DNA from 3 places in the Lysinibacillus sp. NPDC047702 genome. Region 1 is predicted to be linked to each of the others. Evidence: riboswitches for the same ligand, from Rfam matches in the RefSeq annotation. Region 1 holds a riboswitch; each other region holds the start of a gene.
What was found. Region 1 has a riboswitch for lysine ahead of ACQKIM_RS26120 (transporter substrate-binding domain-containing protein). Riboswitches for the same ligand answer to the same signal wherever they lie in the genome.
Positions count from the first base shown of each region.

Region 2: linked by a shared signal. The riboswitch ahead of ACQKIM_RS21105 (aspartate kinase) and the one ahead of ACQKIM_RS26120 (transporter substrate-binding domain-containing protein) in region 1 are both predicted to bind lysine.
Region 3: linked by a shared signal. The riboswitch ahead of ACQKIM_RS25495 (amino acid permease) and the one ahead of ACQKIM_RS26120 (transporter substrate-binding domain-containing protein) in region 1 are both predicted to bind lysine.

Region 1 is NZ_JBNNMG010000092.1:13,059-16,326, reverse strand. It holds gene ACQKIM_RS26130 (amino acid ABC transporter ATP-binding protein) at 1-225, opposite strand, end outside; gene ACQKIM_RS26125 (amino acid ABC transporter permease) at 238-963, opposite strand; gene ACQKIM_RS26120 (transporter substrate-binding domain-containing protein) at 1,152-2,009, opposite strand; lysine riboswitch at 2,128-2,314, opposite strand; gene odhB (2-oxoglutarate dehydrogenase complex dihydrolipoyllysine-residue succinyltransferase) at 2,688-3,268, opposite strand, start outside.
Region 2 is NZ_JBNNMG010000056.1:23,678-26,945, reverse strand. It holds gene uvrC (excinuclease ABC subunit UvrC) at 1-877, shown strand, start outside; lysine riboswitch at 917-1,095, shown strand; gene ACQKIM_RS21105 (aspartate kinase) at 1,229-2,455, shown strand; gene ACQKIM_RS21100 (hypothetical protein) at 2,885-3,052, opposite strand.
Region 3 is NZ_JBNNMG010000086.1:15,917-19,184, forward strand. It holds gene ACQKIM_RS25485 (hypothetical protein) at 1-35, shown strand, start outside; gene ACQKIM_RS25490 (CynX/NimT family MFS transporter) at 98-1,306, opposite strand; lysine riboswitch at 1,485-1,661, shown strand; gene ACQKIM_RS25495 (amino acid permease) at 1,745-3,208, shown strand.

The sequences.
Region 1 (3,268 bases):
TTGAATATTATGCTTATCATCAAGAATATTTTCACCTTTGTAGATAATCTGCCCACCACTTGGCGTTTCTAATAAATTGATGCAACGAAGTAATGTTGATTTACCAGATCCAGAGGAGCCGATTAAACAAACTACCTCACCCTTTTCTACTTGAAAATTGACATCCTTTAACACTTGGTTACGACCAAATGATTTACTTAAATGCTTGATGTTAATGACTGTCATTTGTGCGTCCCCCTATATTGCTTCTTTCTGTTCTTTTTGATAGGCATCTGGTCCATCAAGACGTTTTTCAACATATAATAAAATTCGTGATGCCGTAAATGTCATAATAAAGTAAAGGACACAAGCTACAAAGAATGATTCAAAATAGCGGAAGTTATTCCCTGCAATTGATTTTGTTTGGAAGAATAATTCCGTTACACCAATAACGTTTAAAACAGCAGTATCCTTAATATTCATTATTAATTGGTTCCCTGTTGCAGGTAATACATTTCGTGCAACCTGTGGTAGTACAACATGTAGCATGATCTGGAAATGATTCATACCAATAGCTGAAGCAGCCTCGTATTGACCTTTATCAATTGAAACAATACCACCACGCACAATTTCCGTCATATAAGCACCGGTATTCAGAGAAACTACTAAAATACCTGCTGTAATAAAATGCATGTCGATACCAAATGCTATATCCAATCCGAAGAAGACAACCATCGCTTGTACAATCATTGGTGTACCACGGAAGAATTCAACATAGCATGTAAGTATAAAATTAATCAGCTTTAAACTGTAAAATTTCACACCTTTTTTACGAACCGGAATGGTATGCATAATCCCGATGAAAAATCCGATAAATGCACCAATAATTGTACTAATACTCGAAATTAATAAGGTATAATACGCACCTCGTAAAAACATTTGCCAGTTATTCTCTACAATAGAGATAATCCATTCAAGACTCATGATGTTCCTCCTAACAACATTGTGTTGCTTGTTTCTTCTTTATATTCCTAGCTAACTAGCATGATGAACACGATTGTTCTACCATTTTATGAATTATGTAGCTAAGACATTATCATTATTTAGAGAGGTTCTCATTGAATAATGATGAAATGACATGCACGGACTAGCGAAAAGTCCGTGCATTCCTGTTACTGTGCTGCTGGTTGTTGCTGAATGGCATCTTCCATTATTGTTTGGCGATCATCTTCTGAAATTCCTTTTAAAATTTCATTGATTTTATCAAGATCTGCATCACCTTTGCGTAAACCAACTGCAATGGATGTATTAGAAGGATCTGTATCAAAGCCTTCCTCAAAAGCTATATATGTGAATTTATCATTAGCTGCTGCTGCTGAAATACCTTCTGGACGCTCTGCTACATAGCCATCAATTTTTCCTGCCTCTAGTGCTACACGCATTGCTGGGAAGCTATCCATAGCCGTTTGCTTTTGTACATCTTTGATTTGGTCAATCACTTTGTAGTTTGAAGTGTTTAATTGTGAAGTAATTTTAGCACCAGAGAAATCCTGGATTGATTTTGCTTTTTCATATTTACTGCCTTTTTTAATAACCATTACAAAATCAGAAGTATAATAGTTTTCAGTGAAATCAATTGTTTGCTTACGTTCTTCAGTAGGAGACATCCCAGCAATAATAGCATCAATTTTATTGGATTGAAGTGCTGGTACTAAACCATCCCATTCCATTTTTACAATCACTAATTCTTTTCCTAAACCCTCAGCAATTTTTTTTGCCATTTGAACATCATAGCCACCTGCATACTCTGCATTATCTGCAATTTTTACTGCGCCATTTGCATCATCTTGCTGTGTCCAGTTGAATGGCGCATAGCCCGCCTCCATACCAATACGGAATTCACCACCGCCTTCTTCTTTGTCGGCTCCAGCATCACTTGAACCGCCCTCTTTTTTGTCGCCAGCACCACAAGCAGCTAGCACAATTGCCGTCATAATAGAAATCATTACTAACAACCATTTTCTTTTCATGAAAAACTCCCCTTTTCTGTAAAAAAATAAGACAACTGTACTAAAAAAGACCTAAGCTTTGAACTTAGGTCTTACCTTTAATTGACAGTTGCCCAAATCCTCACTATAATTTCCATGTTTCTGAGATAGCACAACCTAGTAAATGTGGAAAGTAATTTACTAGGACAGTCCTGCAATTATTCACTGCAGACCCAGTATAAAAGTACGAGCTCCTTTTATACTTCGGCGATATTTCCTTCTCCATTGCGTCTTCGCTTGCTTGTACTCAGCAATGAACTAATAAATACCGCGCCTCTACCTCACAATAGAATGAATGTGAGGTTTGTTTATTTAATTGATATTTAGATATTACTATAAAACTAGCCTATTCGTCAAGGTAATTTTATCATTTTTCTGATTAATGACAATATTAGGGTTTTATCTATCTTAAATTCATTATTTACTTTTGCAAAGTTAACAAATATATTGAAGCTTCAGCGAAAAAAATCGCAAATTATTACTATTGATAGTAAGCCTAGTAATCTAAAAGTATCTTATAAGCACAGTTGTGTTTGCCTCTATACGTTTCTATCCATCACTTTGGCTTTTCTATCAGCTAATTCGACCTTTCTATCCGTCTCTTCCACTTTCTATCCTTCATACACAAGAAAAAGCCCTGCGATGTGCAGGGCTTTGGCATTAAGAATTTAATAATAAATCTTCTGGGTTTTCAAGTAATTCTTTTACTGTTTTAAGGAAGCCTACAGAATCTTTACCATCGATAATACGGTGGTCATAAGAAAGAGCTAGATACATCATTGGGCGAATTTCTACTTCACCATTCACTTCAACTGGACGTTTTTTGATAGAGTGCATGCCTAGGATAGCAGCTTGTGTACCATTCATGATAGGTGTAGACATTAATGAGCCGAATACACCACCATTTGTAATTGTGAATGAGCCACCTTGAAGATCTGCTAAACCTAATTTTTTGTCGCGAGCTTTTTTCGCTAGGTCTGCAATAGTATCTTCAATTTCAGCAAAGTTTTTGCGGTCAGCGTCACGTACAACTGGTACCACTAAGCCTTCCTCTGTAGATACAGCCACACCGATATCAAAGAAGTTGTTTAAGTGAATTTCGTCACCAACGATTTGTGCATTCACATAAGGGTATTTTTTAAGTGCTGCTACTACTGCTTTTGTGAAGAATGACATGAAACCAAGTTTAGAGCCTGTAGACTCGAAGAATTGGTCTTTTTTACGAGAACGTAAAGCCATAA
Region 2 (3,268 bases), on a different contig from region 1:
AATTTTTATCCCTCAAGCGATTGATGCTGCTATTTTAACAGAATTATTAGGTGTAAAGGTATTAACGCCCAAGCGCGGGCAAAAAAAAGAGCTTGTTGACCTAGCTACAAAAAATGCTGAAATTGCAGTAGCAGCTAAGTTCCAGCTCATTGAACGTCAGGAAGAACGAACAATTGGTGCATGTGAGGCACTTGGTGAAGCGATGGGGATTTCTACACCTCTACGAATTGAGGCGTTTGATAACAGTCATATGCATGGAACAGATGCTGTATCTGCAATGGTGGTGTTTATCGATGGTAAGCCTGCAAAGAAAGAATATCGAAAGTATAAAACTCGTACAGCTGCTAAGCACGATGACTATGGGGCGATGCAGGAAGTAATACGTCGTCGTTACATACGTGTACTAAAGGAAGGATTACCCTTACCAGATTTAGTTTTAATAGATGGTGGGAAGGGACAAATGGAAGTTGCACGAGAAGTATTAGAGGATGAGCTTGGGCTGGTCATTCCAATCGCCGGCTTAGCGAAGGATGAAAAGCATAATACATCACAGCTTTTATTTGGAGATCCGCCTGAAGTCATTGCGTTAAAGCGCACAAGTGATGGATTCTATCTATTGCAACGAATTCAGGACGAAGTACACCGCTTTGCCATTACATTCCTACGTCAGCAGCATGAAAAGCATGCCATTCAATCTGTTCTCGATCAAATTGAGGGCATCGGTCCAAAGCGAAAACAGCAATTACTAAAGCACTTTGGTTCTGTCAAAAAAATACGAGAGGCAAGTGAGCTAGCATTACAAGAGGCTGGGATGCCTGCTAACCTTGCTAATCATATATATACCTATTTTCAGCAACAGACATTGTTAAAGGAATAGACATATGCTAATGTTTAATAAAATACATTCACTATTTTAAGTGATGATAGAGGTGCAAGATTCAAAAGTAGTACATTAGAGGATGAACAAATCCTATGAAGATGTATGAAAGGGGAGCTTGCCGAAGTGGAGCATCGTTGTTTCCGATGCTGTGCTGGTTTTGCATTTAAGAAATGTAAGACTGTCGATTCTAAACGTTTCGGAGAGCTATCACACATGCGCAAGTTATTTTTATTGTACATGTATAGGCAGCTTTCACGTTATGTGAAAGCTGCTTTTTTGGTTTTCTAGCAGATACTCCGATTAGAAATGGCGTTAAATTAGGGATAGATGAAAAGGAGAAGAATCAGGATGGCAAGAATTGTAATGAAATTTGGCGGTGCTGCATTAGCTTCAACGGCACATATTTATGAGGTTGCGAAAAAGGCGATTAATGAAAAAGAAAAAGGTCATGATGTGGTAATTGTCACTGCAGCAATGGGGAATTCAGCGAAAGAATTAACGAAAATGGCACGAGATTTATCCGATGATGCGTCTAAGCATGAATTAGATGTGCTGCGATCAACGAGCTCACAGTTAGCCAGCGCCTTAGTGGCCATAGCCTTACAGGAAAAAGGCTATGAGGCAGTGTCATTAACAGGCTGGCAGGCAGGTGTTCAGACAGATGCAATGCATGTTAATGCACGCATTGAGTATATAGACGATAGTCGATTAGAAGAGCATTTGGCACAGAGGCAAATAGTCGTAGTTGCTGGGGAGCAGGGGATTGATCATTTACAAAATATTACGACTCTTGGTAAAGGTGGAGCAGAAACGGCAGCTGTGGCCATCGCGGCAACACTGGATGCGGAGCGTGTTGATATTTACACGAACGTGGATGGTGTTTATACTGCTGATCCAAATTATGTAAACGGTGCACAAAAGTTAAAGAAAATTTCCTATGATGAGATGTTAGAGTTATCAAACTTAGGCGCACATATCTTACATCCACGAGCTGTAGAATTAGCAAAGAAGTTTCAAATACCAGTTATTATTCGATCATATGAAATAGATACAGTAGGTACTTTATTGAAGGAGGAAGTTGAAATGGAAAAAAATTTAATTGTACGAGGTGTTGTCTATGAATCAGATGTTATTCGTTTAACGGTAGGCTATGATGCTTATTCGGATGCTTCGTTGGCAGATATATTTACGATACTTGCAGATCATCGCATTAATGTGGATATCATCGTGCAAGCGATAATCGACGGTCTAAAACCGACTGTATCTTTCACGATTTTGAAAGAAGAGTTTGCAGAAGCTTTGCATGTTCTAGAAGAAAGTAAACTGTCGCTCGGGTTTAGCTTTGCTGATTTTGAAGTTGGCTTGGCAAAGGTATCTATTATTGGATCAGGAATGGCGTCTAATCCAGGCGTTGCTGCCAGAATGTTTGATCGTTTACGACATGAAGGCATCCCTGTTAAGATGGTCAGTACATCTGAAATTAAAGTGTCGGTTGTAGTGCCTCAAGACGACATGATTCATGCAGCTAATGCTTTACATGATGAATTTAATTTAGAGCAAGCACTTTATATGTAAGAATGAAAGGATGTGCCAATAGCCACATCCTTTCATAGTGTTGAAAAACTAAATGGTCAAGGGACTCTTTGTGAACACTACTAAGTCAAATGAAGGTGATTTCCGTTCCAGGCTACTCGCTTTCCAGTGGGCGAGCGACGAGCCGCTTCCTGCGCTGACGCTCCGTGCAGGGTCTCGTCTGTCTCGCTATCCCACGGGAGTCGAGTAGCCTTGCACTCCAATCTGCAATAGTGTAAAACTTTAAATATTTTCTTCCCTCAAAAGAAAAGTAAAGTAAAAGCATGTTACTCACCATTATTAAGTGGATAGAATATTGGTACAAATTCTACAGCTGTTAACCTACATTATGCGAAAAACTACTTTGTAACTTTACATAAAGTACTCCTCTGTTTTCGCATAGAAAATTGTTATCAAAGCTCCATTTTTGCACTATATAATGATGGCTAAGACTTCAAATTTATCACTATATATTTGTGTGAATGGCCAGAAGAAAATACTATGAGCAAAGGTTGATTGGAGTGTAGACTGAGTGACTCCTCGGGGATTCAGCGTCACAGATGAGACCCTGGAGCGAGCTACGCGAGTGAAGCGGCTCATCGGACGCCCCCAGGAAAGCACTCAGTCGGAACGGAGATCAACCCCTCGTTTTGAAAAAGGGCTATACTTTTTAATTTGTCACCTTGATTTCATTGACATAATAGTATTTCAACAACATGAAAGGATGTGCCAATAGCCACATCCTTTTTAAAGGCGTTTACATCAATTTAATGTTTTATCGAAATTGATTGTTATATAATAGAGAATGATTACATG
Region 3 (3,268 bases), on a different contig from region 1:
TACTAAAACAGCATGGTACACAATCTGATAAATAAAAAAGTATAGGTACAGAAATAAGCAGATGGGAAACAAGACTGGTTTTCCCATCTGCTTTAATTTAATGGACATATTCATCTTTAGAGGCTCTAAATGAACATAAGAAGAGTATTACAGCTACAACGACAAAGAGCCAGCCTGCAATATTCCAACCACCAAATAGATCATGCAGGTAGCCAAAAAGAATAGGACCAATTGCAGCAAATAAATAGCCTAGTGATTGTGCAAAGCCTGATAAATCAGCTGCTTCAAAGGCTGTGCGAGTGCGGAGTGTGAAGAACATCATGGCTAAGGCAAATGAAGCCCCGCCTGCTAAGCCTAATAGAATCATCCAAAGCACCCCAAGGCTTGTCCACTCCATAACAACGCCAACAAAGCCTACTAAATAAAATGCTGTAAACATTAATACAAGGGGTCGCTGAGACGCCATTTTACTAGCAATGATTGGCACAGCTAAAGCCATTGGAACTTGTGAAAATTGCATGATGGAGAACATCCAGCCTGCACGATCAGCAGCTAAACCTTGTGATATGTAAATTTCAGGAATCCATGCTGCAGTTGTATAAAATAATAATGATTGTAATCCCATAGCACCTGTTACTGCCCAGGTAACAGGGGATTTCCATAAAGGTATACGTTCTTTCGTTTTCTTAACAGCGGGCTCAGGCTTATTAAACTTTAATTGTGGAATCCAAATTAAAATGGTTAACACAACTAAAATAAGTGCAATAGCCAGTGCTCCTTGCCAGCCAAGAGATGATTGGGCAATAGGGTAGCTAATCCCAGCACCAAGTCCAGCTGTTAAATTCATGGACATTGTAAAAAATGCCATAAGCAAACCTACATGATAAGGAAATTTTAATTTAAGTAATCCTGGAATAAGTACATTTCCAAATGCAATAGCAACACCAATTAGCATAGTTCCAAAAACGAGCAAACTTGTTGTTCCTAGAGAGCGCAGTACAATACCTACTGCTAAAAGAATAGTGGATAAAAATAATGTTAGCTCAAGTCCTAATTTACGTGCAACAACTGGTGCAAATGGCGATATAACCGCAAAGGCTAGAAGTGGAATAGTAGTTAGAAATCCAGCTAATACATTTGATATACCTAGATCTTCTCGTATAAAAGAAATAATAGGTCCCACAACTGTTAAAGGCATTCGTAATGTCGAGGCAATACAAATAACGCCAATCACTAATAGTAAGGTAGCTCCTCTCCAGCTAATTTTCCTGCTAGGATAACTAGTGGAATCTTCATTTGTTGTCAAAATTAATCCCCCCTGTTTACATTCAATTATAATTGAACCACTATATTACTTTATCACATTATTCAAAATAGTAGAATATTCATAAAATATAGAACTTTACTCGTCGTATTGAAATGTAAAATGTCTTATGTTAAACTTGTAGACATCATAAATTTAATAATTATATGCCTCATGTTTGTATTGAGGTAGAGGTCGCGGTATTTATGAGTATGCTAATGGAAATGACAAGCATTGACGAGATTAGCTGAAAGGAAATACTGCCGAAGTGTGAGGGGACTTGAAAACCTCATGCTGGGGCTGTCTCCGAAAGGAACAGAACTGTCACGTTTGGACAACGTGTTGAGCTATCATTTAGAAAAAACTGAGGATTTACTTAGCCATCACAGTGTTCATGTGATGGTATTTTTTTGCCTCTTATATTAGGAAGGAAGCTATATCGTGAGTGAAATAAAAGTGAATCAGCTCGGTCATAAAGTGCCCAAGCTGAAAAAAGAATTAAAAAGCCGTCATATTACAATGATTTCTTTAGGTGGTACAATTGGTACAGGGCTATTTTTAGCCAGTGGTGGTGCCATTGCACAGGCAGGTCCTGGCGGTGCATTACTAGCCTACGCCCTAATCGGTGTCATGGTGTACTTTTTAATGACAAGCTTAGGGGAAATGGCAGCCTATATGCCATCCTCAGGCTCATTTAGTACGTATGCTACGAAATTTGTTGATCCAGCTTTGGGCTTTGCACTTGGCTGGAACTATTGGTATAACTGGGCTATCACAATTGCTGCAGAAATTGCGGCTGTATCATTAATTATGAAATATTGGTTCCCAGATAGCTCATCGGCATTATGGACAGTATTATTTATTGCTGTTGTGTTAACCTTTAATTTATTATCTGTAAAAAGCTATGGTGAAAGTGAATATTGGTTTGCCATGATCAAGGTGGTAACTGTGATTGTGTTCATTATTATCAGCTTATTAATGATTTTTGGTATTTTAGGTGGACAGGCACCTGTAGGTTTTACAAATTTCTTTATTAGTGATGGACCGTTTCATGGGGGGTTCCTTGCTACATTTGGTATTTTCCTTGCAGCAGGATTTTCATTCCAAGGAACAGAGCTTCTTGGGATTACAGCTGGTGAAACGGATGACCCTGGAAAAAATATTCCAAAGGCAGTAAAATCTGTGTTCTGGCGTATTCTTTTGTTTTATATTTTAGCGATTGGTGCGATAGGGATGCTGATTCCATTTACCGATGAACGTTTACTATCAGAAGACATCGCTGTATCTCCATTTACACTAGTGTTTGATCGCCTAGGTATTGCCTTTGCTGCTTCCTTAATGAATGCCATTATTTTAACGGCCATGCTATCAGCTGGGAATTCAGGACTATATGCATCATCTCGTATGCTATGGCAATTAGCGGTAGACGGGCATGCACCAAAATTTTTCGCAAAATTAAGCCGCCGCGGTATTCCAATCTATGCATTAATGGCGACATTAGCTGTAGGTTGTCTTGCATTTTTAGCATCTTTTTTTGGTGATGGGGTTGTTTATATTTGGCTTTTAAATGCCTCGGGAATGTCCGGCTTCATTGCTTGGCTTGGCATTGCATTTAGTCATTATCGATTCCGCCGAGCTTTCGAAGCGCAGGGCTTGGATCCTCAAATGCTGCCATATAAAGCAAAGCTATATCCATTTGGCCCGCTTTTTGCCTTTACGGTTTGTATGATTGTTGTTATTGGACAAAATTATACGGCCTTTATGGGGGATAAAATTGATTGGTATGGAATACTCGTTTCTTATATTGGTATCCCGCTGTTTTTATTGTTATGGTTTGGATACAAAATCAAATATAAAACAAAAATACTTCCGCTGAAAGAATGTGATTTAAGAGTGGAGGATTAAATTATTGAGCTGTTCTATAAGCCATCATCAATGGCTTTAGAACAGCTTTTTTATTATTTT